DNA from 2 places in the Stappia sp. P2PMeth1 genome. Region 2 is predicted to be linked to the other one. Evidence: predicted binding sites of a transcription regulator. Region 2 holds the regulator's gene; the other holds the start of a gene.

Region 1 (15,512 bases), on a different contig from region 2:
CGCCGCTCCTGGGCGACGAAGAGGGCAGGGCGGGCGACACGCTCGGGATCCGGATCGGGCCGCATCGCGTAGCGGATGCGCTGGTCGACCTGTTCCACCGGCATCGCCCGGTCGAGCTGCCAGGCAAGCTGCGCGTTGAGGCCATAGGCGTCGGTGGCGATCCAGGCCGCCTCCTGCTCGGCCGCAAGCCGTTGCAATTCCGCGCCGATCTCCGCCCAGCCGCGGATCTGATGCGTCGGATCCTTGCGGGCGAGGGCGCCGGTCAGCGGCACGACCGCATGGACATAGACGATCAGCGACACCGCAAGCCCAAGGGCGATCGCGACGGCCGAAAACCGCTGCCAGACCCGCGCGCCGGGCCATGCCGGCGGCCGGGCGGCAATCAGCGCGGCGGCAAGGGCGATCACCGGAAACAGCGGCGCCGGCCAGTTGCCCTGCACGCGCGAATGCAGCGAATGCGCCAAGAGGTAGACGACGAAAGGCAGGCTGGTCCACAGCAGCAGACCGCCCGCCGGCTCGCCCCGCAGGGCCGCGCGGGCGATCCGCACCAGGCCGATGCCGGCCAGCACCGCGACCAGCGGATTGGCAAGGCCGACAACCGCACCGACGAATTCCGGCAGGTAGCGCGTGCTCCAGCCCTCTGGCACGGCGCGGCCGAACTGCTTGCCGAAGGAGGCCCAGTCATGCGCCGCGTTCCAGCCGATCACCGGCAGCACCAGGGCGATCGCCAGCAGCCCGCCGGCCCAGAGCTGCCAGGCGCCCCACCAGCGCCGCGCCTGCGGCACGAAGACGAGATGGAGCACGATGCCGGCGCCGAGAAACAGCACCGAATACTTGGCATTGAGCCCGAGCCCGGCGAACAGGCCGACGGCGAGCCACCACCACGGGTTTTCGCTCGCGGTCAGCTCGGCCAGCGCCCAGAGGGCAAGACCCCAGAACAGCACGGACGCCGCGTCCGGCGTCGCCAGCAGGCTGCCGGCACCGATCAGCAGGCTGGCATTGAGGAACAGCACCGCATAGCCGGCCTCGCGCGCGCCATAGAGCAGCAGGCCGGTGCGCCAGATCGCCGCCGAGCCGATGGCGGCCGACAGCACGGAGAGGAACCGCAGGCCGAGCGCGGTGTCGCCGAACAGCGACTGGCCGAGGAAGGCGAACCAGGCGACCATCGGCGGGTGATCGTAATAGCCGGCGGCGGGATGCAGCCCCCAGAGCCGGTAATAGGCCTCGTCCTCAGCAAGGCCGGCCTTGGCGGCGACCAGCAGCCGCAGCACGGCGAGGGCGGCGACGAGCAGCGCGAGGGGCAGCGGGCGCAGCCACAGCGGCAGGGCCCCCGCTGCCGTGCCGCCCGGCTGGATTGCCTCGTTGTTGGAGCCGTGTCCCGCCATCTCGTCGTCCTTGTCGCGCGCGAAGGCCTACGCCTCAGGCCTTGCGCCAGGTCAGCACCGAGCTTGCCGCATAGTTCCACACCGCGCCCATCACCGCGCCGGCAAGGCCGGCGAGCCCGACCAGGATGCGCCCGGCATCCTCCTGATAGACCAGCGAGGCGACGCCGACATTGGCGACGACGCCGACGCTGCACACCACATAGAAGGTCAAGAGGCCGCGCAGGGCCGCGAAGCCGCGCAGCCGCCGGTCGCGATAGGTCAGGCGGTTGTTGAGCCAGAAATTGGTGGTCATGGCGACGAAGGTCGCCGCCGTCTGCGCCACCGGGAAGGAGAGGCCGCCGATCTCCAGCAGCGCGAACAGCGCCGCCATATGCACGACGACGCCGGACGCGCCGACCAGCATGAACATCAGGAAGCGGATCGAGACCAGGTCGCCGACGAGCTTGGACAAGACGAGCCCCAGAAAGTCGAGCGCCACCAGCGTGTCGAGCTTGCTCTCGCCATGCAGGCGCTCTCGGAAGACGAAGGGAAGCTCGACGATGCGCAAGGAGCCGCGCGCGGTGGCGACGATGTCGAGCAGGATCTTGAAGCCCTGCGACGAGAGGCCGGGCGCCAGCCGCTCCACTTCGGTGCGGCGGATCATGAAGAAGCCGCTCATCGGGTCGGACAGGGTCACCTTCAGCAACACCCGCGCCAGCCGGTTGGCAAGGCCGGAGCCGGAGGCACGCACGCCGGAAAGCCCGGTGCCGACGTCGCCGCCTTCCACATGGCGGCTGGCCACCGCAAGGTCGGCCGCGCCGTTGGACAGCGCCGCCAGCATCTTCGGCAGCAGGGTCTCGTCATGCTGCAGGTCGGCATCCATCACCGCCACATAGTCGGCGGAGGACGCCAGCATGCCCTCGACGCAGGCGCCCGACAGGCCGCGCCGCCCGACCCGGCGGATGACGCGCACGCGCGGATCACGCGCGGCGATGGCGCGAGCGACATCCGCGGTGCCGTCGGGCGAGTTGTCGTCGACGACGATCGCCTCCCAGGCGATGCCGGCCAGCGCGGCGTCGAGCCGGTCGATCAGGACGGGCAGGTTGTCGCGCTCGTTATAGGTCGGCAGCACGACGGAAAGCCGCGCTGCGCCAAGCGGCGCCGTTTCGCTGGCCTCGCCCGTCTGCAGAATGCCGTCACCCGGCATGGGAACTCCGAACATCAAGGGGATCCAGTCTGTTTGACCGCCCGCGACCCGAGAGCCACTGCGGCGGAACCGCGCGGGACCATAGTCGGAACGCCCCCGAATGCAAGCGCCGATCCGCCGCGGCGCCCCGCGCGCGCCGGCGGCACTCTCCCCGCCATCCTTGCCCGCGCGGGCCGTTTCGTCTAGGAAACCGGCAACTGCAAGATCGCGCACTCCTTTTTGACCATGTTTGAAAAAGGCGCGCGCCCGCGATGGATTCCGATACGCCGATGGCCAAGAACACACCGTCCAAGCTGAAGGCCCGCCTGCCGCGCGGCTTCGTCGACCGCTCGGCCGCCGATATCCGTGCCACCGAGGCGATGCTGGCGAAGATCCGCGAGGTCTACGAGCGCTATGGCTTCGATCCGGTCGAGACGCCGGCCTTCGAATATACCGACTGCCTCGGCAAGTTCCTGCCCGACACCGACCGGCCGAATGCTGGCGTCTTCTCGGTGCAGGACGACGACGAGCAGTGGATGAGCCTGCGCTACGATCTCACCGCGCCGCTCGCTCGCCATGTCGCGGAAAACATCAACGAGATCCAGCTTCCGTTCCGCAGCTACCGCGCCGGCTGGGTGTTCCGCAACGAGAAGCCGGGGCCGGGCCGGTTCCGCCAGTTCATGCAGTTCGATGCCGACAGCGTCGGCGCGCCGGGCGTCCAGGCGGATGCCGAGATGTGCATGATGATGGCTGACACGATGGAGGCTCTCGGCATTCCGCGCGGGTCCTATGTCATCCGCGTCAACAACCGCAAGGTGCTCGACGGCGTGATGGAGGCCATCGGCCTGGGCGGCGAGGAGAATGCCGAGCGCCGGCTGACCGTGCTGCGTGCCATCGACAAGCTCGACAAGTTCGGCATCGAGGGCGTTCGCCTGCTGCTGGGCGAGGGCCGCAAGGACGAGAGCGGCGACTTCACCAAGGGCGCGGGGTTGAGCGAAGATCAAGTCGAGAATGTTAGTTCTCTCCTAGCGGCTGCGAGGTTTTCGCAATGGAGAAGCGGTAACTCAACTCTCCCGCTTGAGGAATTCTATGATTTTGCCCTTGAGAGCGATCAGAAAGGTAGCTGGACGAAAGGAAATTTCGTTGACTGGGTAATTAAGGATAGACCGAAAGTCGAAACTATGGTCAGTCCAGCCGAGTATTTGAGGGAGGTTTCTCATAAATATCTTGAGAAATTCGGAGAAAAATTTGGGAGTGCGATCGAGGAGCTCGTGTCGCTCGTTGAGCTATGCGAGAGGTCTGAATATTCTAACGAGCGTATTCAAGCTGATGTGACTTGTGTACGCGGGCTCGAATATTACACCGGCCCGGTCTACGAGGCCGAGTTGCTGTTCGACGTTACCAACGAGAAGGGCGAGGTCGTGCAGTTCGGCTCTGTCGGCGGCGGCGGGCGCTATGACGGCCTGGTCAAGCGCTTCACCGGGCGCGACGTGCCGGCGACCGGCTTTTCCATCGGCGTCTCGCGCCTGATGAGCGCGCTGAAGAACCTCAAGAAGCTTCAGGCCGACGAGGTCGTCGCCCCCGTGCTGGTCACGGTGATGGACGGCGACACGGAAAGCCTTGCCCGCTACCAGAAGATGACGCAGGAGCTGCGCGCTGCCGGCATCCGCGCCGAGATGTATCAGGGCAACTGGAAGAAGTTCGGCAACCAGCTCAAATATGCCGACCGCCGCGGCTGCCCGCTCGCCATCATCCAGGGCGGCGACGAACGGGCCGAGGGCACTGTCCAGATCAAGGACCTGATCGAGGGCAAGCGGCTTTCCGGCGAGATCGCCGACAACGTCACCTGGCGCGAGAGCCGCCCGGCGCAGGTCAGCATCCCCGAGGCCGACATCGTCGCCACCGTGCGGCGGATGCTGGCCGAGCAGGCCGAGGACCGCGCCCGCCAGGACGGCGATGCGGGAGTGACCAAGTGAGCCCCGCCACGAACCCCGCCGGGCCGCAGGCCGCGCGCTACGCGGCCCTGACCGCGCTGTTCGAGACCGCCGGCTTTCCCGCTGTCGAGCCGGCGATCCTGCAGCCGAGCAGCCTGTTTCTCGATCTGATCGGCGAAGACATCCGTGGCCGCATGTACCTGACCTCGGACGCGGCCGGCGAAGAGCTGTGCCTGCGCCCGGACTACACGATCCCGGTCTGCCGCGCCCATCTCGACGGGCCCGGCGCGACGACCCCGGCGCGCTATTCCTATTGCGGCCCGGTGTTCCGCCAGCGCCGCGAGGGTGCCGGCGAGTTCATGCAGGCCGGCGTCGAGTGCTTCGGCCGGCCGGACGAGGCCGAGGCCGACGCGCATGTGCTGGCGCTGGCGCTGGAGAGCCTTGCAACGCTCGGCGTCGACGATGCGACGATCCAGATCGGCGACGAGGCGCTGTTCCGCGCCGTGCTCGACGGGCTGGATCTTGCGCCCGTGTGGCGCCGCCGGCTCGGCGAGCTGTTCGGCGAACGCGACCGGCTGGACGCGGCCATCGCCGCCATGACCGGCGGCGTGCCGGAGGGCGCGATGCCGGCCCCCGCCTTGATGCGGGCGCTCGACGGCGTCGATCCCGCAACCGCGCAGCAGGCCGTTGCCGAGCTGCTGCGGCTTTCCGGCCTGCGCCCGATCGCCGGCCGCAGCGCTGCCGACATCGCCGGCCGGCTGCTGGAGCAGGCGGCGCTCGCCACCCATGACAGCGGCACCGACCGGGCGGCGGAGCTGCTCTCCGCCTTCCTGGCGATCCGTGGCCGTCCTCGCGAGGCGGTGACGGCGCTGGAGGCCTTCGCGACCCGCTCGGGGCTCGATCTGGCTGCCGCGCTTGCCGGCTTCACCGCCCGGCTGGACGCGCTGGAGGCGGCTGGCGTCGATGTGGGGAACCTCGAGTTTTCCGCCGATTTCGGCCGCCGGCTCGATTACTACACCGGCTTCGTCTTCGAAATTCACTCGGCCTCGCGCAAAGCGGCAGGCCAGATCGTCGGCGGCGGCCGCTACGACCGCCTGCTCGCCCTGCTCGGCGCCGAGACCCATATCCCGGCGACCGGCTTTTCCATCTGGCTCGACCGGATCTGAGGCGCAGTGTCATGACCCATTCGCCGGAAACCGCCGCCCAGCCGCTGATCATCGCGGTGCCCTCCAAGGGACGGCTGCAGGACAACACCCACGACTTCTTCGCCCGTGCCGGCCTGCCGGTCGGCCGTCCGGGCGGGGCGCGCAACTATCGCGGCCGGCTCGGCCGCTTTGCCGCCTCCGAGGTGGAGATCGCCTTCCTGTCGGCCTCCGAGATCGCCCGCGAGCTCAGCACCGGACAGGCGCATCTGGGCGTCACCGGCCTCGATCTCGTGCATGAGACGATCTCGCGGCCCGAGGAGCTGGTGCATGTGGTCACCCCGCTCGGCTTCGGCTTCGCCGATGTGGTTGTCGCCGCGCCCGATGCCTGGATCGACGTGTCGACCATGGCCGATCTCGTCGACGTCGCCTCGCATTTCCGCGCCCGCAACGGCGGGCGGCTGCGCGTCGCCACCAAATATGTGGCGTTGACGCGGGCCTTCTTCGCCCAGCACGGCCTGTCCGACTACCGCATCGTCGAAAGCGCCGGCGCGACCGAGGGCGCCCCGGCCGCCGGTACGGCGGAGCTCATCGTCGACATCACCACCACCGGCTCGACGCTTGCCGCCAACAATCTCAAGGTGCTGGACGACGGCGTCATCCTGAAGAGCCAGGCGCATCTCGTCGCCTCGCTGAAGGCCGAGTGGACGCCGGCGCAGCTTGCCGCCGCAAGGGTCATCCTCGACCGGATCGCGGCGGAGGAGCGGGCCCGCTCGCATCGCGAGATCCGCGCGCTGGTGCAGGCGCCGGAGCTGACCGCCCGCACGGCGGCCGAGCAGTTCGGCGCGGTCGCGCCCTTCGGCACCCAGGTCGGCCAGCCCTTGCTGCTGCACTGCCCGGCGGATCGCGCCGCCGACTGCGCCACGCTGCTGCGCGACCACGGCGCCCCGCATGTCAGCGTGACGACGCTCGACTACGTCTTCACCGCCGCCAACCCGCTGTTCGAGCGGCTCGCCGCCCAGGTGAGCGGCTGACGCGCTAGGAACGCCTGCCCGCCGGCTCAGTAGTGCGGCGGCTTGGCCACCGGCACATTGCCGGCGGCGGCGTCTTCCAACTCCTCGACATGCTCGCCCAGGGCCGCCAGGCGGCGGCTCAGCATGTCGATCTGGTCGGCCTGTCGGGTGACCACCTCGTTGAGCTCCTCGACGGTGCGCGTCTGGAAGGCGAGCTGCTCTTCCAGCCGCTCGATGCGGGCCAGCGTATCGCGGTCCATGGCACTCTTCCTCGGCTCTTCTCGTCGGGTCTTTCGGGCCGGCCTTTCCAGGCAGCCTTGCGGCCCTCGCCATACCTCTTGCGCCCGCCGCTGTCCATGTGGGCAGGGCGGGCTTCAAACGCAAATGGGCGGCCCGAGGGCCGCCCATTCGTTGTTTCTGGCTTTGGACTTCTTTTTTTTCGCATTTGCGCGACGCGAAGCTTCGCTCCGCTGGAAAATGCTTAGAAGTCCATGCCGCCACTGAAACCGCCTGTTGGCGGTTTCAGGATGCCCGATGATGGGCGGCTTGATGGACTTCTTAGAAGTCCATGCCGCCTCTGAAACCGCCTGTTGGCGGTTTCAGGATGCCCGGTGATGGGCGGCTTGATGGACTTCTTAGAAGTCCATGCCGCCCATGCCGCCGCCCGGCATCGCCGGAGCCGGCGAGTCCTTCTTCGGCAGCTCGGCGACCATCGCCTCGGTGGTGATCAGCAGACCGGCGATCGAAGCCGCGTCCTGGAGGGCCGTGCGCACGACCTTGGTCGGGTCGATGATGCCGGTTTCCACCATGTTGACGTACTTTTCGGTCTGGGCGTTGAAGCCGAACGTCTCGTCGCTGTTCTCCAGGATCTTGCCGACCACGATCGAACCCTCGACGCCCGCGTTCTGGGCGATCTGGCGGATCGGAGCCTCAAGAGCGCGCAGGACGATCTTGATGCCGGCCATGATGTCCGGATTGTCGGAGGTCAGCGCCTCGACAGCCTTCTTGGCACGCAGCAGGGCAACACCGCCGCCCGGGACGATGCCTTCCTCGACGGCCGCGCGGGTCGCGTTGAGAGCGTCGTCGACGCGGTCCTTCTTTTCCTTCACCTCGACCTCGGTCGCACCGCCGACGCGGATCACCGCGACGCCGCCAGCGAGCTTGGCCAGACGCTCCTGCAGCTTCTCGCGGTCGTAGTCCGAGGTGGTCTCCTCGATCTGCGCCTTGATCTGCGCCACGCGGCCCTCGATGTCGGCCTTGTTGCCCGACCCGTCGACGATGGTGGTGTTCTCCTTGGTGATGGAGACCTTCTCGGCGGTGCCGAGCATGTCGAGCGTGACGTTCTCGAGCTTGATGCCGAGATCCTCGGAGATCACCGTGCCGCCGGTCAGGACGGCGATGTCCTCGAGCATGGCCTTGCGGCGGTCGCCGAAGCCCGGAGCCTTGACGGCGGCGATCTTCAGGCCGCCACGCAGCTTGTTGACCACGAGCGTGGCAAGCGCCTCGCCCTCGACGTCCTCGGCAATGATCAGCAGCGGACGGCTGGACTGGACGACGGCCTCGAGGATCGGCAGCATGGCCTGCAGGTTCGAGAGCTTCTTCTCGTGCAGCAGGATATACGGCTTCTCCAGCTCGGCGACCATCTTCTCGGCGTTGGTCACGAAGTAGGGCGACAGGTAGCCGCGGTCGAACTGCATGCCCTCGACAACCTCGAGCTCGGTCTCGAGCGACTTGGCCTCCTCGACGGTGATCACGCCCTCGTTGCCGACGCGCTGCATCGCGCTGGCGATGTCCTCGCCGATCTGGGTGTCGCCGTTGGCCGAGATCGTGCCGACCTGCGCCACTTCGGCGGAGGTGGAGATCTTCTTGGAGCGGGCCTCGAGGTCCTTGACGGCGGTCTGGGCAGCGAGGTCGACGCCGCGCTTCAGGTCCATCGGGTTCATGCCGGCGGCAACGGCCTTGACGCCCTCACGGACGATGGCCTGGGCCAGGACGGTCGCGGTGGTCGTGCCGTCGCCGGCGATGTCGTTGGTCTTCGACGCGACCTCGCGCACCATCTGCGCGCCCATGTTCTCGAACTTGTCCTCAAGCTCGATTTCCTTGGCGACGGAGACGCCGTCCTTGGTGATGCGCGGGGCGCCGAAAGCCTTGTCGATGACGACGTTGCGGCCCTTCGGGCCAAGCGTCACCTTGACGGCGTTGGCGAGGATGTCGACGCCGCGCAGCATGCGGTCGCGGGCGTCGGAAGAGAACTTGACGTCTTTGGCAGCCATTTTCATGTCTCCATGTGGTTTGGATCATCGCGGTGTCGCGCCTGCGGCCTGAAGAAGGCTTGCGGCGAGCGACCGCGAAAAGGACGAAAAAAGCGCGGTGCGGCTTAGCCGACCACGCCCATGATGTCGCTTTCCTTCATGATCAGCAGGTCCTGACCGTCGATCTTGACCTCGGTGCCGGACCACTTGCCGAACAGCACGCGGTCGCCGGCCTTGACGTCCAGCGCGATCAGGTCGCCGTTCTCCTTGCGGGCGCCCGGGCCGACGGCGACGACTTCGCCTTCCTGCGGCTTCTCCTTGGCGGTGTCCGGAATGATGATGCCGCCGGCGGTCTTCTCCTCGGAGTCGACGCGGCGCACAACAACGCGATCATGCAGAGGACGGAACTTCATGTCGTGCTCTTTCCTTTTGGGGCCAGCGTGGTACTTGTCGCGCCGGCGCCCCTCCGTCGGGGTCGCCCGGATCGCCGACCACGTTGGCACTCTGTGAATGAGAGTGCTAACAGCGCGCTTGATGTAGGCGCCTCTCCTGCACCTGTCAATGGTCTCCCGCGCCGCTTTTTGCTGCGGCACCAGGCACCCGGAGATCCACCGGGACGGGCACCCGGACACGCACCTTCTGAAAACACGGTTTCCGGGGCCCTGACGGGTCTTGAAAAGGTTTTGGCAAGGCCGGCGGTGTAGGCTCCGGGCCATGATGAAGTTCCTGCGCCTCGCCAGACGTTTCGCCTCAGACAGCCGCGGCAGCATCGTGGTGCCGCTTGCCGTATGCACCGGCGTCTGTCTGCTCGTGATCGGCGCGGGTATCGATTACACCCGGGCCTACAATGTGAAGGTCAATCTGCAGGCGGCGGCAGACGCGACGGCGCTCGCTGCCAACTACAGCAGCCAGGGACTGTCCGAGGCGAAGGTCAAGGCCAATGCCGAGGCCTATTTCGCCGCGATCTACAAGGGGAGTTCCGACGGGGTCGCGCTCGACGTGTCGGTGGTGAAGGGCACGGTGACGGTGAGGGCGCAGAAGCCGGTGCAGACCATGCTCGGCAGCATCATGAGCAAGAGTCACATCGATGTGCGGGTGGTCTCCGAGGCGGTTGTCGGCAAGGCGACCTTCGATGTGGTGATGGTGCTGGACAACTCCGGATCCATGGCCGGAAGCCGCATGACGACGCTGAAGAAGGCCGCCAAGGATCTCGCCGAGACGCTGTTCAAGATCAACGAGGACGGTGACAAGAAGGACCGGGTGAAGATCGGCCTCGTGCCGTTTTCCGAGTACGTCAATATTGGCGCCGACAAGGCCACCGAGTCCTGGATGGACCGGGAGGGACTGTCGCCGGTCCACTGGAAGAATTTCGAAACCCGTGCTGATGGCACACCGGATCCGGCCCTGTTCGACAGCAGGTATTTCGTCAACGGCAAGCCGAGCCGGTTCACGTTGTTCAAACAATTTGGCAGAACCGACTGGTTGGGCTGTGTCGAGGCGCGGCCGATGCCGTATGACGTTGACGACACGCCACCGTCCAAATCCAACCCGGCGACGCTGATCGTCCCGCAATTCGCCCCCGATGAACCCTCCACTGCCAACAGGCGCCGGGGCGACAGCTACTACAACAACTATCTCGATGATGACCGGGGAGCGTGCCAGCAATCGGCGAGTCAGGCCTATCGTTCATCCGGTATGACTCAGTGGGAATATGCCCAGAAGCGCTTGTGCAAGTACCGAAACCAGACATTGTCTCTTGGGACGAATACGAATTCCGGCCCCAACTACTGGTGCAAGACCCAGCCGATCACCGACTTGACCAGCGACAAGGCGAAGGTGCTCCGCGACATTCAGTCGATGGAAGCGACGGGTGGCACCAACATCCATCAGGGTGCGATCTGGGGTTGGCGGGTGCTTTCCCCCTCGGAGCCCTTCACCGAGGGACGGGAGGTGAAGAAGGATTCGGAGGAGGAGCATGTCCGCGTGCTCATCGTCATGACCGATGGCGAGCATACCTATTTCGGGCAGAACTCGTTCAACCGGACCGACTACGCAGCCTATGGCTACGGCACGGAAGAGCGGCTGGGCAACGGGGCGGACAATTCCTCGACCATTGCCCAGCGGATGGATGAGCGGCTGAAGCTGACCTGCTCCAACGCCAAGAAGGCCGGTGTGCAGATCTACACGGTGGCCTTCCAGATCACCGATGCGACCACCATCAAGATGATGAACGAGTGCGCCACGACCCCCTCCATGGCCTTCGACGCGAAGTCGAACAGCGCCTTGGTCGAAGCGTTTGAGCGCATTGCCGAGGAGATCACCAAACTCCGGCTGCAGAAATGAGCAGTCTTACTGCGCCGCAGGCGCGGTAACGGTGAAAGGCATCTCGGCCGAGGCGGTCTTGCCGCTCACCGTGTCGGTGAGCGTCGTCACCAGTCGGTAGTCGCCCGGCCGCAGACCTTCAAAAGCGAAGCTGAGCGTCGCATGGAATTCGCGCAGCCGGTTGCGGCTGTCGGCCCGCAGGTCGGCAAAGCCGGTCTGTTCGGCCAGCACCTGCCCCGACATGTTGAGCAGTTCGAAGCCGGCGCTGAGCCGCACGCCGTAGCCCGTCTCGGTCTTTTCGTGGCCGAAGCCGACCGGCTCGGCATAGACGGTGAGCGTGTCGCCCGCACCAAAGACCGCGTCGCCGCGGGGCGTGTACTGCCCGTAGCCGGTGGCGGGAGCTTCCGCGAAGGCGAGGGCGGCGAAGGAGAGCGGCGCCTCGTCCCAGGCCGCGTCGAGCACCTGATAGGCGCTGGCGAGGTCCTGGGGAAGCATGGTCTGCTGCGCAGTCGCCGTGGCAGGAAGCAGGACGACGAGGCTGGTGGCAAGCACCAAAGCCCTGGCAACGGACGCAGAGCCCGCCTTGCGCGGCCCACCGCCGACAGCCACCGCATCCCCGACCGAAGTGCCGAAACGAACCGACTTGCCCCTGATCATCCAAGCCCCACCCTGTTGAAGCCCCGCAAGGCGTATTTTGCGGCGCAACGTATAGAATGGCGCGGGGAAAACAACAAGATTATCCGGCAAAACCGGTGAACAGGGCGCCATCGCCGCCGTCGATGCGGTCGGTCCAGGACTGGCGCTTGCGATAGATGGTCGAGGGGCTGATCTCCAGCGCCGCCGCCGCCTTGGCGATGTTGCCGTCGAAGGCGTCGAGGGCGTCCTCGATGATCCGCTTTTCCTGCGCCCAGAGCGGTTCGATCTCGCCGCCCCGGCGCCGGGCGCCGAAGGCCGGCGCGCGGGCCGGATCGTGACGGGGCGACAGGCCGCCGTCGCCGAGCAGGAAGGCCGGCAGCATCTGCGCGGTCAGCGCCTCGCCCTCGTGCAGCACCACGGCCTGGCGGATGGCGTTTTCCAACTGGCGGACATTGCCCGGCCAGTCATAGGTGAGCAGCTTCTCGCCGGCGCAAGGGGCGATGCCGGAGAAGGCGCGGCTCTCTTCCTGGGCGTAGCGGGCAAGGAAGGCGTGTGCGAGCGGCAGGATGTCCTCGCGCCGGTCGCGCAGCGCCGGCAGGCGGATCGGCAGGACATGCAGCCGATAGAACAGATCCTCGCGGAACCGTCCGGCGGCGATTTCCACATGCGGGTCGCGATTGGTGGCGCACAGGATGCGCACGTCGACGGGCCTCGGCCGGGCATCGCCGATGCGCTGCACCGTGCCGGTCTGCACGAAACGCAGCAGCTTGGACTGCAGGGCAAGATCCATCTCGCCGATCTCGTCGAGGAACAGCGTTCCTCCGTCGGCGGCCTCCGCCGCGCCGGGACGGCTCTCCGAGGCGCCGGTAAAGGCGCCGCGCACATGGCCGAAGATCTCGCTCTCCATCAGCTCGCCGGGGATCGCGGCGCAGTTGATGGCGATGAGCGGGGCCGGACCGCGCGGCGAGCGGGCATGGATCGCGGCGGCGGCCAGTTCCTTGCCGCTGCCGGATTCGCCGGTGATGAAGACCGGGGCGGAGGAAGGGGCAATGCGGCGGATCTGGTCGTAGACCTCGCGCATGCGCGCCGAACCGCCGACGAAGCTCTCGAACCGGAACGGCTCGCGTCCGGCGGTGAGGTCGCGCGCCTCGCTCGCCGCTTGCGCGGCCTGGCGGCGCTGGCCCTCGCCGCGCGGCGGGCGGGTGTTCTGGATCAGGAAGCGGTCGATGCGCTCGGCCACCGCGACCGGATCGATCGGCAGGGTGATGACATCGTGCGCGCCGGCCTCCATCGCCGCAAGGCTGCGGCTGAGGGATTCCCGGGGGCTGACCGCCATCAACATCGCCTGCGGCTGCGCGGCGGCAAGACGGGACAGGTGTCCGTCCTGGCCGAGCGTTTCGAGATCGACGATCATCACGTCGGGGCGCACCTGGGTGCTGGCGGCGTAGAACGGCTCGAAACTGTGATAGGCGACGGGCGTCCCGCAGGGATGATCCATCGCTTGCGCGATCGAACCCGCCAACTCGCGGGTCGTACCGCCGCCATCGAGAACGGCCAATCGGATTTTACCCGCAGCGCCATGCATGGATTCCATGCTGTGGCGACCCCCTTTTGCTTCCGCCGAACACGCGGCATCGATTTGATTTGCAGATGGATTCTGAGCCGACATGGTAAACAAAATGTTTCTGTTCGGGTTTCGTGAAACAGGTCGCTGCGATCACGGCCCGCAATCCACAGCCGGCGGGCCGCCGCGGGCTTTGCTGGTCCACGAATTTCTGCGGATAGGTGGGGCTCTTCGCGAATGCTAGGTTGCAGTGCGATGCGGTGGCGACACTCCGTCCGCTACACGCCCAAAGGGACGCCCGAATGAGACGTATCCTGACCCTGCTCGTGATCCTGGCAGCGGCCGCCGCCGCCTTTGCCGCCGTTCGCTGGTGGCTCGACCGGCCGGTGCCGGTTACCGTGGCCGTCCCCCAGATGGGGCGGGCCGCCGAGGTGGTCTATGCGACGGGCGTGGTTGAGCCGGTGCGCTGGGCCAAGGTGACCAGCGTGCTGCGCGAGCGCATCGTCGAGTTGTGCAGTTGCGAGGGCGAGAGCGTTGAAGGGGGGCAGGTGCTCGGCCGCCTGGACTCCACCGCCGCGCGCGCCACCCTCGCCGAACTGGAGGCGCGCGCCCGGCTGTCGGAACAGGAACTGGAGCGGGCCGCCGGCCTGCTGGAGCGGCGGGTGGCGTCGCAGCAGGCCTTCGAGCGGGCCGAGCACGACCATTCGCGCAACGTGGCGCTGGTCGCGGCGCAGGCGGCACGGCTCGGCGACTACGAGTTGCGCGCGCCGATGGATGGCAAGGTCCTGCGGCGCGACGGGGAGGTCGGCGAGGTGGCTGAACCCGGCGCGGTGCTGTTCTGGGTGGGCCAGGAGCGACCGCTGCAGATCATCGCCGATGTCAACGAGGAGGACATTCCCCTGGTCCGGGCCGGCCAAAAGGCGGTGGTGCGCGCCGACGCCTTTCCCGGCAGCAGCTTCGAGGCCAGGGTCGACCGGATCACCCCCAAGGGCGACCCGGTTCTCAAGACCTATCGGGTCTATCTCGCCTTCCCGCAGGAGACGCCGCTGATGATCGGCATGACCAGCGACGTCAACATCGTCGTCCGCGAGGTGGAGAAGGCCATGCTGATCCCGCTTGCCGCGCTGGACGGCGATCGGGTGCTGGTGCTGGGCGGCGACGGACGCCTTGCCGAGCGGCGGGTCTCGGTCGGCATCCGTGGCATCGAGCAGGTGGAGGTGCTGGACGGGCTGGAGGCGGATGCCCGCGTCGTCTCGCCCTGGGCGGAAGGGTTGGCACCCGGCATGGCGGCGGTTGCGGCCGCATCGGAGGGGTAGGCCGGTGCCGTTGATCCTCTCCATCGCGATGACCCATGTGCGCGGGCGCCTGCGCCAGAGCGTCGTTTCCGTGCTCGGCGTGATGCTCGGTGTCGGCTTCTCCATCGCCATGGCGGCCCTGATGCAGGGATCGCAGGAGGATTTCATCGCGATGCTGGTCGACGCGATGCCGCATGTGGAGGTGAGCGACGAGACCCGCGATCCGGCGCCGCCGCCCGCCGCCAGCTTCTATGGCGCGGTCAATGTGATCGGCGCGCGGCCCGACGATGACACCCGCGGCCTGCGCAATCCGACAAGGCTGCGGGCGATGCTGGAGAGCTGGCTGCCCGGCCGCATGACCATGACCCTGGCCGGCCAGGCGGTGCTGCGCTATGGCGGACGGGACGTCGCGGTGTCGCTGACGGGAGTTGATCCGGCGAGCTATCTCAAGGTCTCGACGATCGGCGGCGACATGCGCACCGGCTCCTTCATCGAACTCGCCGCCAATCTCAACGGTATCGTGGTCGGCAGCGGCGTTGCCGAGAAGCTGGGCGCCCGTCTCGGCGATACGATAGCGGCGTCCACCTCGTCCGGTGCGGTGCGGCGGCTGAAGATCGTCGGCATCTACCACACCGGCGTCACCCAGGCGGACGATGCCACCGCCTATGCGATGCTGAAGACGGCGCAGGTGCTCTTCGCCCGCCCAGACGTGGTCAACCGGATCGCGGTGAAGCTGGACGACATCAACGCGGCGCGCTCTGTCGCCGCGCGGATCGAGCGCATGACCGGCTATCGCGCCACCTC
Region 2 (15,512 bases):
GGCGAGGATCGGCACCGTGCTCCCGGTGACCAGCGTCGTGCCGGCGATGCCGACCATCAGCATGACGAGGCCGATCGGCAGGCGCAGGAAGATCAGCAGCAGGAGGACCGGGATCGACCACAGGCCGTATTCGAGGGATGACACGTCGTCTTACTCCCGGCCGGCGGCAACGGGCCGCGCGAGGGTCTCGTCCAGGCTGCGCCAGACCGTATAGGCGCAGACCACGACGGCGAAGCCCGCCCCGGCCAGCGCGGCGGCATAGGGCCACCACAGCGGAAACTGCAGGATGAAGGTGGTCTCGCCATAAGCCTTCTTGTCGAGCATGCCGAGCCACAGGCGCCAGGCGATCAGGCCGCTGGCCAGCGTCATCAGGATGTTGGCGACAAGGTCGACGCCGGCATTGAGGCGCGCGCCGAAGCGGGCGAGGAACAGGTCGACGGTGACATGGCCGCGCTTCAACTGGCACCAGGGCAGGAAGGCGAAGATGGCGAAGGCGGTGCCGGCCTCGACCAGCTCGTAGTCGCCGGGGATCGGCCCGAGGCCGGCGAAGATCAGCGCCCGGCCGGCGATCGACACGACGGTGATCACGGTCAGCGCCACCAGCGCGGCGCCGCCGGCGATCGCCAGCCAGGCGGACAGCCGCTCCAGCAGCCGTTCGACGGCCAGGCGTCCCGAAGACTGGCGCCCCGAAGACTGGTCCCCCGAAGAGTGGCGCCCCGAAGACTGGCCCATCCGATCTCGTTCCTCCCAACCGCGGGCCGCCGCCTCCACGCCGGCCCACCTGGCTCTGCTCTGCCCCTGCTCTTACAGCATCGGCCCGAAAACCTGAATCGGTTTTCGGACGGCGCGCGTACCGTCCGGAGCGCAGGCCGGCTTGGCATGACCGACAGGGTGGGCCACGCAAAAGGTGATGTAAAATGAGATTTCAGGGCATTTGCATAACCGCAGGGCCCGTTGCCGGCGGGCCTCAGGCGGCGAAGAACGCCCGCCGCGCCATCCGCACGGCGCCGTCCAGCGCATCGCCGAGCGGCGCGGCGAGATGCGCGGCAAAGCGCGGCGCGAGGCGCGCCGCATAGAAGGGGGCAAGCCCGCCCATCAGCACGATGCGCCGGCAGGCGGGAAAGACCAGCGCGCCGAGCATTTCCTCGACCTCGGCCGTGAAGGCGGCCAGCAGCGCCTCGGCCTCGCCGTCGCCGGCCTTTGCCGCCGTGAAGACCGCTGGGGCATGGCGGGCGAAATCCGCCTGGCGGGCGGTGGCGGCGAAGGCGACCATGCGCGCCGGATCGTCGCCGAAGGCGGCAAGCAGCGTCTCGGCGAGCCTTCCGCGCGGGCGCACCCCGTCGCGCGACAGCAGCGCCGATTTCAGCGCCTCGCGGCCGAGCCGGGCGCCGCCCCCCTGGTCGGCGAGATGCACGCCCCAGCCGCCGACGCTGCGGATCTCGCCGCCATGGCGGGCGAGAAAGGCCGACCCGGTGCCGAGGATCGCCATGATCCCGTCATCGGGCCCGAGCGCGCCTTCCAGCGCGATCTCGCCGTCGCCGACGAGCTCCACCTGCGAAAAGGGAAGGGAGAGAAGCGCGCGGCCGTCGCGGCCGAGCTGGCGGGCGCCGGCAAGACCGAGCAGCGCCGGGCAATCCGCGAGCGCCTCCGCCGGCAGGCCGGCCTCGGCTAGGGCGGCGCCCGCCGCCGCAAGGATATTGGCGGCGGCCTGCCCCGGGTCGGTCGCGACATTGGCGGGGCCGGCGAGGCCGCGCGCGACGATCTCGCCGTCACGGCCGGCAAGGGCGGCGCGGCAGGTGCTGCCGCCGCCGTCGACGGCGATGAGCCAGGAGCTCATGCGAGGACGCTCATGTCTCGCTCAGTGGGTGGCGGGCTGCTCGGCGAGCTTGCGGGCCTGCTCGATCCAGCCGTCGCGGTCGATGCGGCCGCGGAAGTCGAGGCGGCTGTCGAGCGCGGCGATCTGCTCGTCGGTGAGCGCGGCGATCTGCCAGTAGTGGAAGATGCCGGCGCCGTTCAGCGCGGTCTGCAGCTTCGGGCCGATGCCGCCGATGGCGGTGAGGTCGTCGGCAACGCCGCGCGGCGTCGCCAGCAGCACCTCGGCCAGCGGATCGGAGACCTTGCCCGACGCCCTGGCCGGCTTTGCCCTGACGTCGGCCTTCGGCGGGGCCGCCGGAAGCTGGGCATGGCTGCGCATGAAGTCGAGAATGCGCGGGGCGATCTCGGAGCGGAAGCGCGAGCCGTTGAACACGCCGTAATGGCCGACATCGGGCTGCATGTAATGGGCGCGCATGTCGGGGGCGAGGTTGACGCACAGGTTGTGCGCCGCCATCGTCTGGCCGCGGCCGGTGATGTCGTCCTTCTCGCCCTCGACGGTGAGCAGGGCCGAGCGGCGGATGGCGCTGCAGTCGACCAGCTCGCCGCGATGGCGCAGCTCGCCCTTGGCAAGCGCGTGGCGGATGAACACGGTCTCCACCGTCTGCAGGTAGAACTCCGCCGTGAGGTCCATCACCGCCAGATATTCGTCATAGAAGTCGCGATGCTTCTCGGCATTGTCGCCGTCGCCGGAGACGAGATGCTGGAAGAACTCGTGATGGGCGTTGACGTGGCGGTCGAGGTTCATGCTCATGAAGCCGGAAAGCTGCAGGAAGCCCGGATAGACGTCGCGCATGAAGCCCGGCTGCGGGAACGGCACCTTCATGATGACGTTGCGCTCGAACCACTCGATGCTCTTGCTCTCGGCGAGATCGTTGACGGCGGTCGGGTTGATCCGCGTGTCGATCGGCCCGCCCATCAGGGTGACGCTGGCCGGGGCGCAAGGGTCGCCATGCGCCTCCATCACCGCCGTTGCGGCGAGCACCGGCACCGACGGCTGGCACACGCCCATGACATGGGTGTCCGGCCCCAGGAAGTGCAGCATCTCGATGACATAGTCGATATAGTCGTCGAGATCGAAGCGCCCTTCGGTGAGCGGCACCATGCGCGCGTCGATCCAGTCGGTGATGTAGATGTCGGCGCTCGGCAGCATCGTCTCGACCGTGCCGCGCAGCAGCGTCGCATAGTGGCCCGACATCGGCGCCACCATCAGGATGCGCGGGCCCTTGTGCTTGCGCTCGCCGAGCTTGCGGTCGAAATGCAAGAGGTTGCAGAACGGCTTCTTCCAGACGATCTCCTCGCGCACCGGCACCTTGACGCCGCTGACGGTGGTCTGGGTGAGGCCGAATTCCGGCTTGCCGTAGCGCCGGGTCATCCGCTCGATCAACTCGCAGCCGGCGGCGACCGAGCGCCCGATCGGGGTGTGCGAGAGCGGGTTGAGCGGGTTCTGGAAATACAGGCGCGCCATGTCGGCGCTCGCCCGCAGCGGACTCATCGCCGCATGATTGAATTCATAGACCTGGTAGAACACGTGACCGACCTCGCAATCTCCGTGAGGCAGCGCAGCATGGACGGCTGCCTTTTGTCGCATTGCAAAAATAATATGACAAAGATGAAGGCCGCTTCAACAGGCAGGACGGTCTCCGGCCGGTCATGCGGTGACGGAATACCGGAAGTGCGGCCCTTGCCGCCGGAATCTCCTCCGGATGTCCCTGAAAACGCAAGCCAAGACAGGATCTTGCGCAAATCGGCAACGCGGTGGAAAAAAGTTGCCGGAGCCGTCAATTTTCAGGAGATATCGTAAAAAATTACGATGCAAGATCTGCGACGACCGCATCCAATACGAGCAAACCGGCCGGCGTGACCCGCATCCGCGTGCCGCCGAGTCGTTCCACCATGCCGTGTTCGACGAGGTCGGCGACGCGGCGCGGATCGGTCCGGCGGTCGGAAATCGCCTCGAAGCGGGCAAGGTCGACGCCCTCCACCAGCCGCAGGCCCATCAGGAGGAACTCGTCGCCCTGCTCCTCCCGGGTCAGCGACACGTCCTCCATCAACCCCTCGCCGCGCGCCTCGACGGCGGCGAGCCAGGTCTCCGGATGGCGCTCGGTGGCGGTGGCGAACTTGCCGTTGCCGCCGGTCAGCCGGCCATGGGCGCCGGGGCCGACGCCGACATAGTCGCCATAGCGCCAATAGACGAGATTGTGCCGGCACTCGGCGCCGGGCACCGCATGGTTGGAGACCTCGTAGGCCGGCATGCCGTGGCGGGCGCAGATCTCCTGCGTCAGGTCGTAGAGATCGGCGGCGGTGTCGGGATCGGGCACCACCAGCTTGCCGGCGCGGTGCAGCTCGAAATAGGGCGTGCCCTGCTCGATGGTGAGCTGGTAGAGCGACAGGTGGTCGGCGGCAAGGCCGATCGCCTCCTCCAGCTCGGCGCGCCAGGCGGCGGCATCCTGGTCGGGCCGGGCGTAGATCAGGTCGAAGGAGATGCGCTCGAAGGTCGAGCGGGCGATGCCGATCGCCGCGCGCGCCTGATCCGCGTCATGCAGCCGGCCGAGGCGCCTCAGGTCCGCGTCCCGCAAGGACTGCACGCCGAGCGACAGCCGGTTGACGCCGGCGGCGCGATAGCCGCGAAACCGCTCCGCCTCCACCGAGGAGGGGTTGGCCTCCATCGACACCTCGACGGTCGGCGAGATCTCCCACAGTCCGGCGATGGCGTCGAGCACGCGGCCGACGGTCGCAGGGAGCATCAAGGACGGGGTGCCGCCGCCGAGAAAGATCGACTCGACCCGCCGCCCGCGCGTGCGTGCGGCGAAATAGGCAAGCTCCCGCTCGAAGGCGGCGGCAAAGCGCGGCTGGTCGATGCCGGCATGGCGGACATGGCTGTTGAAGTCGCAATACGGGCATTTGGCCTCGCAGAAGGGCCAATGCACATAGATGCCGAAACCGCCGTCCGCCTCTGCCATCATGCCTCCAGGCAGCGCGCGGAGAACTCCGCGAAGGCGCGGGCGCGGTGCGACAGCGCGGCGCCGGCCTGCCCGTGCTTTTCCTCCGCCGACATCTCGCCGAAGGTGCGGGCGTGGCCGTCCGGCTGGAACATCGGATCATAGCCGAAGCCGCCGCTGCCGCGCGGCGGCCACACGGCGGTGCCCTCGACCTCGCCGCGGAACAGGGCGACCTCGCCGTCCGGAAAGGCAAGGCAGAGCACGGCGACGAAGGACGCGCGGCGGTCCGCCGGATCGAGCGCGCCGGCGGCCTGCAGCTTTTCCTCGATGGTGCGCATCGCCATCGCGAAGTCCTTCTCGGGACCTGCCCAGCGGGCCGAATAGACCCCCGGCGCCCCGTCCAGCGCGACGACGCAGAAGCCGCTGTCGTCGGCGAGCGCCGGCAGGCCGGAGGCCTCGGCGGCGGCGCGCGCCTTCAGCTCCGCATTGGCCTCGAAGGTGGTGCCGGTCTCTTCCGGCTCGGGCAGGCCGAGCGCGCCGGCCGAGACGACCTCGTAGCCGTAAGGTGCCATCAGCTCGGCGAATTCGCGCAGCTTGCCCGGATTGTGGCTCGCCAGCACGATCCGGCCGGGCTCGAGCCGGCGGATGGGCGTGGATGCGGTGTCGGTCATGCGCGCCTCACGAGATCGCCATCTTCTGCAGGTCGACCAGCCGGGCGATGCCGGACTTGGCGAGCTCCATCAGCTCGGCGAACTGCGCCTCGGTGAAGGGCGCGCCCTCCGCCGTGCCCTGGATCTCGACGATGCCGCCGGCGCCGGTCATGACGAAATTGGCGTCGGTATCGGCGTCGGAGTCCTCGAGATAGTCGAGGTCGAGCACCGCCTGGCCGCCATGGATGCCGCAGGAAATCGCCGCCACATGGTCCTTCAGCACCTTGCCGGCGAGCATGTCGCGGGCGCGCATCCACTCGATGCAGTCATGCAGGGCGACCCAGGCGCCGGTGATCGCGGCGGTGCGGGTGCCGCCATCGGCCTGGATGACGTCGCAATCGACCGAGATCTGCCGCTCGCCGAGCAGCGGCAGGTCGACAATGGCGCGCAGCGACCGGCCGATCAGCCGCTGGATCTCCAGCGTGCGGCCCGACTGCTTGCCGGAGGACGCTTCGCGGCGCATGCGCTCGCCGGTGGCGCGCGGCAGCATGCCATATTCGGCGGTCACCCAGCCGCGGCCCTGGCCGCGCAGCCAGGGCGGAATCCGCTCTTCCAGGCTCGCGGTGCACAGAACATGGGTGTCGCCGAACTTGACCAGGCACGAGCCTTCCGCGTGTTTGGAAACGCTCCGTTCCAGCGTCACGGCGCGCAGCTCGTCCGCCGCGCGTTTGGATGGCCGCATGTCGATCCCCTTCAAAGCCTGCCGCTCGGGGCGCCAATGCCCCTTGCTCCTGTTCCGCGTCCCTCTTAATCCAATATGGGACAGGAATGAAATGCCTGTCTGCCGCTTGTCCCGCCTCGCCGGCCGGTCGGCGCCTTTGTCAGGGGCAATCACGGGATATGGGCAATCGCGGGCGGGCCGCACTATATTCGCTGAGGCTGGCCGCGTTGGCGGCAAGGCAGGATGTCAAGGTGCGGAAGCTGGAGTTGCTGAACCGGGGAGCGCGAACGTGACGCTGGGTGTGCCGTCCGTCAGCCTGAGCGATCTCGACAAGCGGTCGCGGGAGATCTTCCGCGCCATCGTCGAATCCTATCTCGACACCGGCGAGCCGGTCGGCTCGCGCAACCTGTCGCGGCTGCCCTCGATCCAATTGTCGCCGGCCTCGATCCGCAACATCATGTCCGACCTGGAACATGCCGGCCTGCTCTACGCGCCGCATACCTCGGCCGGGCGGATGCCGACGGAAGGGGGCCTGCGCTTCTTCGTCGATGCGCTGCTGGAGGTCGGCGACCTGACGCGCGAGGAGCGCGACCAGATCGACATCCAGGTCAAGGCGGCGCGCAGCGAGCGCACCAGCGAGCAGCTCCTGACCGAGGCGAGCCAGATGCTCTCCGGCCTGTCGCGCGGCGCCGGCGTCGTCTTCACCCACAAGGCGGACGTGCGCCTGCGCCATGTCGAATTCGTCCGCATCGAGCCGCTGAAGGCGCTGGTCGTGCTGGTCGGCGACGACGGCTCGGTGGAGAACCGCATCGTCGACCTGCCGCCCGGCCTGCCGCAGACCGCCCTGATCGAGGCGTCGAACTATCTCACCAGCCTGATCCGCGGCCGCACCCTGGCCGAGGCGCGGCGCGAGCTGGAGACCCAGCGCGACCGCCACCAGAAGGAGCTGGACGCGCTGACCGCCAAGCTGGTGGAAGCCGGCATCGCCACCCGCTCCGGCGCGGTCGACGCGGCCGGCTCGCTGATCGTGCGCGGCCGCTCCAACCTGCTGTCGCATCTGGAGGCGGAGCAGGACCTGGAGCGCATCCGCCTGCTGTTCGACGATCTGGAGAACAAGCGCGAGCTGATCCAGCTTCTGACCGCCGCCGAGGGCGGCGAGGGCGTGCGCATCTTCATCGGCTCGGAGAACAAGCTGTTCTCGCTCTCCGGCTCCTCCATCGTCGTCTCGCCCTTCCGCGATCAGGACGAGCGGATCATCGGTGTGCTCGGCGTCATCGGCCCGACCCGGCTGAACTATGCCCGCGTCATCCCGATGGTCGATTACACCGCCCGGCTGGTCGGCCGACTGCTGCGCTGACCGCCCCTTTCCGTTGCCTTGCCGGACCCTCAGATGACCCCGCTTTCGCCCGCAGAACTCGAACGCTACGCCCGCCACATCGTCCTGCAGGATGTCGGCGGCCCCGGCCAGCAGAAGCTGAAAGCCGCAAGGGTGCTGGTGATCGGCGCCGGCGGGCTCGGCGCGCCGGTGCTGCAATATCTGGCGGCGGCCGGCGTCGGCACGCTCGGCATCGTCGACGACGACACCGTGTCGCTCTCCAACCTGCAGCGCCAGGTGATCCACGACACCGACCATCTCGGCGAGCCGAAAGTGGCGAGCGCGGCCGAGGCGATCGCCCGGCTGAACCCGCATGTGAAGGTCGAGCCGCATGTGGCGCGGCTGACCGCGATGAACGCGCTGGCGCTGATTTCGCGCTACGACCTCGTCATCGACGGCTCCGACAATTTCGCCACCCGCTATCTCGTCTCAGATGCCTGCTTCTTTGCCGGCAAACCGTTGGTCACCGGCGCGGTCGGCCGGCTCGACGGCTCGCTGACGCTGCTGAAGCCGCATGAGAGCGGTGAGGACGGCACGCCGAACCCGACCTATCGCTGCCTCTTCCCCGAGCGCCCGGCGGACGGGCTGCTGCCGACGTGTGCGCAGGCCGGCGTGCTCGGCGCGCTGACCGGTATCGTCGGCACGCTGCAGGCGATGGAGGCGATCAAGGAGATCGCCGGCTTCGGCGAGGGTCTGCTCGGCCGGCTGCTGCTGATCGACGCGCGCTCGATGCGCTTCGAGACGATCCGCTACCGCTGGAGCGCGAAGAACCCCTTGAGCGGCACCGTCCGCAAGCGCTTCGACGAACTGGCCGGCGCGTGAGCTCCTTCTTCCGCCTGCGCCGCCAGCCGGCCCTGCCCGAGGAGATCACCCTGGAGATCGACGGGCGGATGCAGCGCATCGCGCTGCGCGCCAATCCGCGGGCGCAGCGCTACATCCTGCGCGTGCCGGCCGATGGCGGCCCGCCGGTGCTGACCGTGCCGAGGGGCGGCAGCCTTGCCACCGCGCGCGACTTCGCGCAGCGCCAGCGCGGCTGGCTGGCCGGGCGGCTGGGCGAGCGGCCCGAGGCGGTGCCCTTCGTCGAAGGCGGGGTGATCCCGCTGCGCGGGGCGGCGCACAGGATCGTTGCAGCGGGGGGCTTGCGCGGGCTGGTGCGGCGCGAGACGCAGGCGGAAACGCAGGCCGAGGCCGGCGCGATCGGCCACCTGCTGGTGCCCGGCGCTGCCGAGCACATTGCCCGCAAGCTCACCGACTGGCTGAAGCGCGAGGCGCGGCGGGACCTCGAGACCGCGGTGGCGCGCCACGCGGCGGCGCTCGGACGCCGCCCCTCCGGCCTTACCCTGCGCGACACCCGCAGCCGCTGGGGCTCCTGCACGGCGGACGGGCGGCTCTCCTTCTCTTGGCGGCTTGTGCTTGCGCCGCCTTCGATCCTCGATTACGTCGCTGCCCATGAGGTCGCTCATCTTGCCGAGATGAACCACGGCCCGCGCTTCTGGGCCCATTGCCGCCGCCTGGCCCCGCATACGGAAGAGGCGCGCGACTGGCTGAAGCGCGAGGGCGGCCGCCTGCATCTCTACGGCTGAGGCGGCCCGCAAGACCCGCCGCAGCCGCCTCCCACACGGCGCCCGCCCGCCCGCGCGGCCGGCGCCCCCGCACGAAGGCCGATCGCATGCTCAAGCCGGACACCTGGGCGCTCACCATCCTGCTCGCCAGCCTGACGGCGCTCGGCCCGATCTCCACCGACATGTATCTGCCGGCGCTGCCCTCGATCCTGCGCGATCTCGAGGCGACCCATGCCTCGGTGCAACTGACCCTGTCGGTGTTTCTCGTCGGCTTCGCCGTCGGCCAGGTGGTCTACGGCCCGCTCGCCGACCGGATCGGCCGCAAGCCGGGACTGATCGCCGGCCTTGCGATCTATGCGGTGGCGAGCCTTGCCTGCACGCTGGCGCCGAGCGTCGAGGTGCTGATCGTCGCGCGCTTCTGCCAGGCCTTCGGCGCCGCCGGGCCGGTGGTGCTGGCGCGCGCGGTGGTGCGCGACCTCTACGAGGGGCCGCGCGCCGGCCAGGAACTCGCCCGCATGGGCTCGATCATGGGCCTTGCCCCGGCGATCGCGCCGTTCTTCGGCGGGCTGATCGCGGCGGCCGGCGGCTGGCGCCTCGTCTTCCTGGTGTCGGTCGCCTTCGCCGCCCTGGTGATCGCCAGCGTCTGGCGCGGCCTGCCCGAGACGATCCGGGCGCGCGAGACCGCGCCCTTTTCCGTCCGCGCCGTGCTGTCGGGCTTTGCCGGCCTGCTGCGCCACCGCGCCTATGTCGCCTATCTGGCGGTGGTGACGCTGACCTATAGCGGCCTCTTCGCCTTCATTTCCGGCTCGTCCTTCGTGCTGCAGGACATTTTCGGACTGACCCCGCAGCTCTACGGCATCGCCTTCGGCGCCTGCGCCGGCGCCTATGTGGTCGGCACGCTGATCGGCCAGCGGCTGGCGCCGAAAAAGGGCGCGGAGGTGACGATCCTCACCGGCTGCGTGCTGCTGGCGCTGGGCGGGGCGGCGATGATCGCCGCGGTTCTCGCCGCGCCCTCGGCCGCCTCCGTCATCGCGCCGATGATGCTCTATATGGTGGGGGTGGGCCTTGCCCTGCCGCAGGCGCAGGCGGCGGCGCTGATGCCCTTCCCGGACCGGGCCGGCAGCGCCTCCTCGCTGATGGGCATCTGCCAGATGAGCATCGCCGCGCTGGTCGGCATCGGCGTCGGCGCCACCCATGGCGCCACCGCCCTGCCGCTGGCGCTGATTGTCGCCGTCAACGGCTTCGGCGCGGTGCTGGCGCTGCTGGCGAGCCGCCGGGTGCGCTCCGCCACCTGAGGCGGGAGCCTGGTCAGCCGGCGAAGGTCAGCCGGGGAAGGTCAGCCGCCAAAGATCCGGTTGATGAGGTCGAGCGGGCCGCCGCCGCCCTCGCCGTCCTGCATCGGCGGCAGCCGCCGCGCCGGATCGCCCTCGGCCGGGATGTCGCGCATCGGCATGTCGAGCGGCGTGGTGGCGGGTTCGGCGACCCGCACCGGCCGGTCGGAGACGCCCGGCAGGCTGGCGACCGGCAGGCCCTGGTGGCCGGCCTGCATCACGTCCTTCCAGATCTTGGCCGGCAGCGAGCCGCCGGTGGCGCGTTTGGTCGGCGAATTGTCGTCATTGCCGAGCCAGACGGCGGTGGTCAGCGTGCCGGTATAGCCGATGAACCAGCCGTCGCGGAAATCCTGGCTGGTGCCGGTCTTGCCGCCGGCCGGCCGGCCCTCCAGATGGGCGATCTTGCCGGTGCCGGTCATCAGGGTCTGCGCCATCATCATGTTCATGTCGGCGAGCGTCGCATGGTCGACGACCCGGCCGGGACCGTCGCCGGCGCGGGCATAGAGCACCTTGCCGTCGACCGTGCGGATCGAGCGGATGACATGCGGCACCACCGCGTAGCCGCCATTGGAGAAGGGCGTGTAGGCGGCGGCGATCTCCAGCGGCGTCACTTCCGAGGTGCCGAGCGAGATCGACAGGTTGGAGGCGAGCGGCGAGGAAATGCCGAGTTTGCGGGCGGCGCGGATGATGGCGCGCGGGCCGACTTCCTCGGCGAGGCGCGCGGCGACGGTGTTGAGCGACAGCGACAGCGCCTCGGTGAGCGTCACCGGGCCGCGATAGGTCTTGGTGTAGTTCTGCGGCGCCCATTTGCCGATCCTGACCGGCTCGTCGACGCGCACGGTCGCCGGCGTCAGCCCGCGCTCCAGCGCGGCGAGATAGACAAAGGGCTTGAAGGCGGAGCCGGGCTGGCGCCTGGCATTGACCGCCCGGTTGAACTGGCTCTGGGAATAGTCGCGGCCGCCGACCAGCGCCTTGACCGCGCCCGATCCGTCCAGCGTGACGATGGCGCCCTGGCCGACGCCGAGCTTGGCGCCCTCCTCCGACAGCGCCCGGCGCAGGGAATCCTCGGCGATGATCTGCAGGCCGAGATCGATCGTCGTGTCGACGATGATGTCGGTCTCGATGGCGCCGACATAGCCGGGCAGCCGCTCCATCACCCAGTCGGCGACATAGTTCTCGCTGGCCGAGGTGTGGTGGGTGACGACGCGCATCGGCGCGGCAAGGGCATCGCGCGCCTCCGCGTCGCTGAGATAGCCTTCCTCGGCCATCGCCGCCAGCACGGTGGCGGCGCGGTCCTGGGCAAGGTCCGGATTGCGGGTCGGGGCATAGCGCGAGGGCGCCTTGAGCAGGCCGGCCAGCGTTGCCGCCTCGGAGACGCTGATGAGCCGCGCCGACTTGCCGAAATAGCGCCGGGCGGCGGCATCGACGCCATAGGCGCCGGCGCCGAAATAGACCCGGTTGAGATACATCTCCAGGATCTCGTCCTTGGAGTAGTTGGTCTCCAGCCACAGCGCCAGCACCGCTTCCTGCACCTTGCGCCGCAGGGTGCGGTCGGGCTCCAGGAACAGGTTCTTGGCAAGCTGCTGGGTCAGCGTCGAGCCGCCCTGCGCCAGCCGGCCGGAGGTGAGGTTGGTCACCACCGCCCGGCCGAGGCCGAGCGGGTCGAGGCCGAAATGCGAATAGAAGCGCCGGTCCTCGATGGCGATCACCGCCTGCGGCAGATAGGGCGGCAACTGCTCCAGCCGCACCGCCTCGCCGCCGGTGTCGCCGCGATTGGCCATCAACGTGCCGTCGGAGGCGACGATGCGCACATTGGGCGGGCGCTGCGGCACCTTCCATTCGGAGGTCGGCGGCAGATAGGCGGCGTAATAGATGAGGACGCCGATGCCGGCGATGCCGGCCCAGATGCACAGGACGAAGCTCCAGTAGAGGCCGCGCCGCAAGAACCGGGTCAGGCCGCCGCGCTGGCGCTTGGCGCGCGACTTGCCGCGTCCGCCGCCCTTGACCGCGCCAAGGTCGAGGCCGCCGCCGTCGCCGCCGCTGGCGGCGGGCTTGCGGGCCGGACGCCCCCGCGGGGGCGGCGAGGCGGGCACGCGGCCGCCGGCGGCCGGCCGGTCGGCTCCGGTCAGGCGCATGTCGAGCGTCGCGCCGCCACGCTCCATCTTCGGCTCGACGCGGGTGGTGCGCCGGCCTCCGGTTGACGATCCCCGAGCCATCGATTCGGCCTGTTCCCTCCAGTGCGCGCGGATCTCGCCGCGCCGGCCAGACCCGCGCGGGTCAGATGCGCGCGCGTCCAAGCTTCGCCTTGGAGCCTAAATGCGGCGATTTAAGGGGGTGTTAAGCCTGGTCGCCGGCGGCGCCGGATGCACCGCGCGGCTTTACAGCCCGGCCCGCCGCGCGCTACGCCTTGACCGGCTCGGGACGACGAGGCAGGCGGCGCCGCGCCGCCGCAACTCCGCGAAAGGTGCAAGCATGGCAAAGGGATACTGGGTGGCACGGGTCGATGTGAGCGATCCGGACGCCTACAGGAAATATATCGAGGCGAATGCCGAGGCGTTCCGTGCCTATGGCGGCCGCTTCATCGTGCGCGGCGGCCGCTTCGAGTGCAAGGAAGGCACGGCGCGCCAGCGCAACGTGGTGATCGAGTTCGACAGCTACGAACAGGCGCTCGCCTGCTACGAGAGCGCCGGCTATGCCTATGCCAAGTCGCTGCGCGCCGCCCATGCGGTGTCGGACCTGGTGATCATCGAGGGCTATGACGGCCCGCAGCCGTAACCGCCGGCCCCCGGAACGGAGGGGCCGGAGGGAGGGCCGGAGCTGAGGGGCGGAACGGGGGGCGCAGCGGCTACTGGCCGGCGTAACGGCCGGCATCCGCCCCGTAATGGTTGACATAGCGGCTGTTCAGCGCCTCCACCGGCATGACGATGAGCACGTCGGTGGTGCCGAACTGGTGGTCGACCACGGCGCCCTCGCCGATATAGGCGCCGAGCCGCAGATAGCCCTTGATCAGGGGCGGCAGCTCGCGCAGCGCCTGGCGCTCGTTGACCTCGGCCTTGGGCATCCGGTTCATCTCGACATAGCGCGCGTCGAGGGCGCGCACCCGCCAGGGCTCCGGCGCCCGCGCATTGTGGTGCAGGAAGGCGAGCTGCGAGGCCATCCGGTCCGGATCGGTGCCCTCGATCGAGGCGCAGCCGACCATCACGTCGATGCGGTGCATCAGCACATAGGCCCAGATGCCGTGCCACAGCAGCTCCACCGTGCGCTTGGTGCGATAGGGCTTGAGCACGCAGGAGCGGCCGAGCTCCAGGAACTGCAGGCGCGGATGGGCGTCGACCAGCGACTGGATGTCGAACTCGGCCGAGGTGTAGAAGCCGCCATGGCGCTCGGCGACGTCCTGGCGCAGCAGCCGGTAGGTGCCGACGATGCGCGGCACCTTGCGGCCGAGCTTGTTGCGCTCGAACGCCTCGTGGTCGAGCACCAGGAGGTGGTCGCAGATGTCGTCATAGGCGTCGACGTCGCGCTTGTTCGCTTCGGTCGCGGCATCGGCGATCGCCGACATTTCCTCGTAGAAGACGTGATAGCGAAGCTGCTGGGCCTTGCGGATCTCCTTGGCGCTGCGCGCCAGGCGCACCTCCAGCGAGCCGATCCGGCCGAGGCTGGGAACGTCGCGGCTTGCCGGTGCGGCCTTGATGCCGGGCAGCCAGCCGGACGAGGCCATCGCCGGCACGAACTTGCGCATCAGGCCGCGCGGCGACAGCGGCGAAAGAACAACGTTTCTCGTCATGGCCCCGAAGCCTTCCCTGCTTGCCTCCCGCAGACGCCGCCAGATATCTCTGCCGGTCCGAATGCCTGGTCCGGTCAGGGTCTTGTCGTTGGTGCCGGCCGTCGCGCATACGGCAGGGAGACAGCCGGCAAAGCATGCCGGCATCAGCCTGGTGCGAGTCGGCCGCGCATGGCGGACGGTCGTTTGCGTTGACCGTGCCGTAGACCATACTTTCCCAACACTTGCGTGACAATCGGCGAAGTTTTCAGTCGGCGCCCGGAAGCGGGGTCTCGGGGAGGCGGCGGACAATGCGCCGGCGAAGCAGATCCGGGTCGAGCGGCTTCGACAGGACCGCATCGGCACCGGCGGCAAGGGCCGCCTGTTCGGCGTCCGGAGTGACGTCGGCGGTGACCACATAGACCGGCGCGCGCGGCCAGCCGCCGGCCTGCTCCATCTGGCGGAAGCGGCGGATCGCCGCGATCCCGTCGATGCCCGGCATGTGCAGGTCCATCAACAGCATGTCGCAGGACCCGTCGGCGGCGGCGGCAAGGGCGGCGGCGCCGTCGGCGACCACCACCGGCTCGTGGCCGAGCTTGCGCAGCAAGGCCTCGCTGAGCATGCGGTTGATGTCGTTGTCGTCGGCAACGAGGACCCGCAAGGGCCGGGCGCTGTGGGGGCCGTCCCGCTCCGCCGCCTCGGCCTCGGTCAGGGCGCGCGGCTCCGGCCGGTCCCAGGGCGACATGCCGGAACCGGGGCCGGAACCGGGGCCGGAACTGAGGCCGGAACCGAGGCCGGTGTCGCGGCCGAGCAGCGTCGCGCACAACTCGCGCAGCGAGGCGGCGCGTACCGGGCGAATCAGATAGCCGCCGAAGCCGGCCTCGCGCAGGCGCGGCAGCCGGTCGCGCTCGCTCGGCGCCAGCAGCACGCCGGCGGGGGCGGCCAGCCCGGCGGCGCGGGCGCTGGCGAGCCAGGCGCCGGCATCGGCCACCGCGAGCGGGTCGAGCAGCACGAGGTCGGCGGTGAGCAGGGCGTCGTCGTCCTCCTCGTTGCCGGGGGCGAGCAGCACGGCCGCGGCGCCCTGCGCGGCGAGCGAGCGGGCGATCAGCGGCATCTCGATGCGGCTGGTCGAGACCAGCGCGATGCGGGCGCCGGCGAGCGCCTGCGGGGCCGGCTCCGCCTGCCGCGCGGAGGCCGCGATCTCCAGCGGCAACTCGACGCGGAAGGTCGCGCCCTCGCCCGGCGCCGAGCGGGCGGTGACATCGCCGCCCATCAGCCGCGCCAGCCGGCGCGAGATGG

The links. The regulator HrcA, encoded in region 2, represses chaperone genes, less so after heat shock. The targets are predictions, from matches to a motif close to GTTAGCACTCNCNNNNNGNGAGTGCTAAC.
Positions count from the first base shown of each region.
Region 1: the regulator HrcA is predicted to act here: its motif matches at 9,387-9,415, upstream of groES (co-chaperone GroES).

Region 1 is NZ_FYAW01000050.1:110,679-126,190, forward strand. Features, by position in the region: gene P2PM1_RS23195 (glycosyltransferase family 39 protein) at 1-1,385, opposite strand, end outside; gene P2PM1_RS23200 (glycosyltransferase family 2 protein) at 1,420-2,571, opposite strand; gene P2PM1_RS23205 (HisS family protein) at 2,841-4,526, shown strand; gene P2PM1_RS23210 (ATP phosphoribosyltransferase regulatory subunit) at 4,523-5,650, shown strand; gene hisG (ATP phosphoribosyltransferase) at 5,662-6,660, shown strand; gene P2PM1_RS23220 (SlyX family protein) at 6,687-6,899, opposite strand; gene groL (chaperonin GroEL) at 7,275-8,912, opposite strand; gene groES (co-chaperone GroES) at 9,017-9,304, opposite strand; gene P2PM1_RS23235 (VWA domain-containing protein) at 9,606-11,234, shown strand; gene P2PM1_RS23240 (hypothetical protein) at 11,241-11,870, opposite strand; gene P2PM1_RS23245 (sigma-54 dependent transcriptional regulator) at 11,950-13,407, opposite strand; gene P2PM1_RS23250 (efflux RND transporter periplasmic adaptor subunit) at 13,716-14,729, shown strand; gene P2PM1_RS23255 (ABC transporter permease) at 14,734-15,512, shown strand, end outside.
Region 2 is NZ_FYAW01000022.1:46,698-62,209, reverse strand. Features, by position in the region: gene P2PM1_RS15895 (TRAP transporter large permease) at 1-144, opposite strand, end outside; gene P2PM1_RS15890 (TRAP transporter small permease) at 151-732, opposite strand; gene P2PM1_RS15885 (BadF/BadG/BcrA/BcrD ATPase family protein) at 968-1,837, opposite strand; gene phaZ (polyhydroxyalkanoate depolymerase) at 1,859-3,403, opposite strand; gene hemW (radical SAM family heme chaperone HemW) at 3,681-4,838, opposite strand; gene rdgB (RdgB/HAM1 family non-canonical purine NTP pyrophosphatase) at 4,835-5,485, opposite strand; gene rph (ribonuclease PH) at 5,493-6,206, opposite strand; gene hrcA (heat-inducible transcriptional repressor HrcA) at 6,475-7,542, shown strand; gene moeB (molybdopterin-synthase adenylyltransferase MoeB) at 7,576-8,382, shown strand; gene P2PM1_RS15850 (M48 family metallopeptidase) at 8,451-9,143, shown strand; gene P2PM1_RS15845 (multidrug effflux MFS transporter) at 9,230-10,417, shown strand; gene P2PM1_RS15840 (transglycosylase domain-containing protein) at 10,459-12,669, opposite strand; gene P2PM1_RS15835 (DUF1330 domain-containing protein) at 12,926-13,228, shown strand; gene P2PM1_RS15830 (GNAT family N-acetyltransferase) at 13,299-14,171, opposite strand; gene P2PM1_RS15825 (ATP-binding protein) at 14,482-15,512, opposite strand, start outside.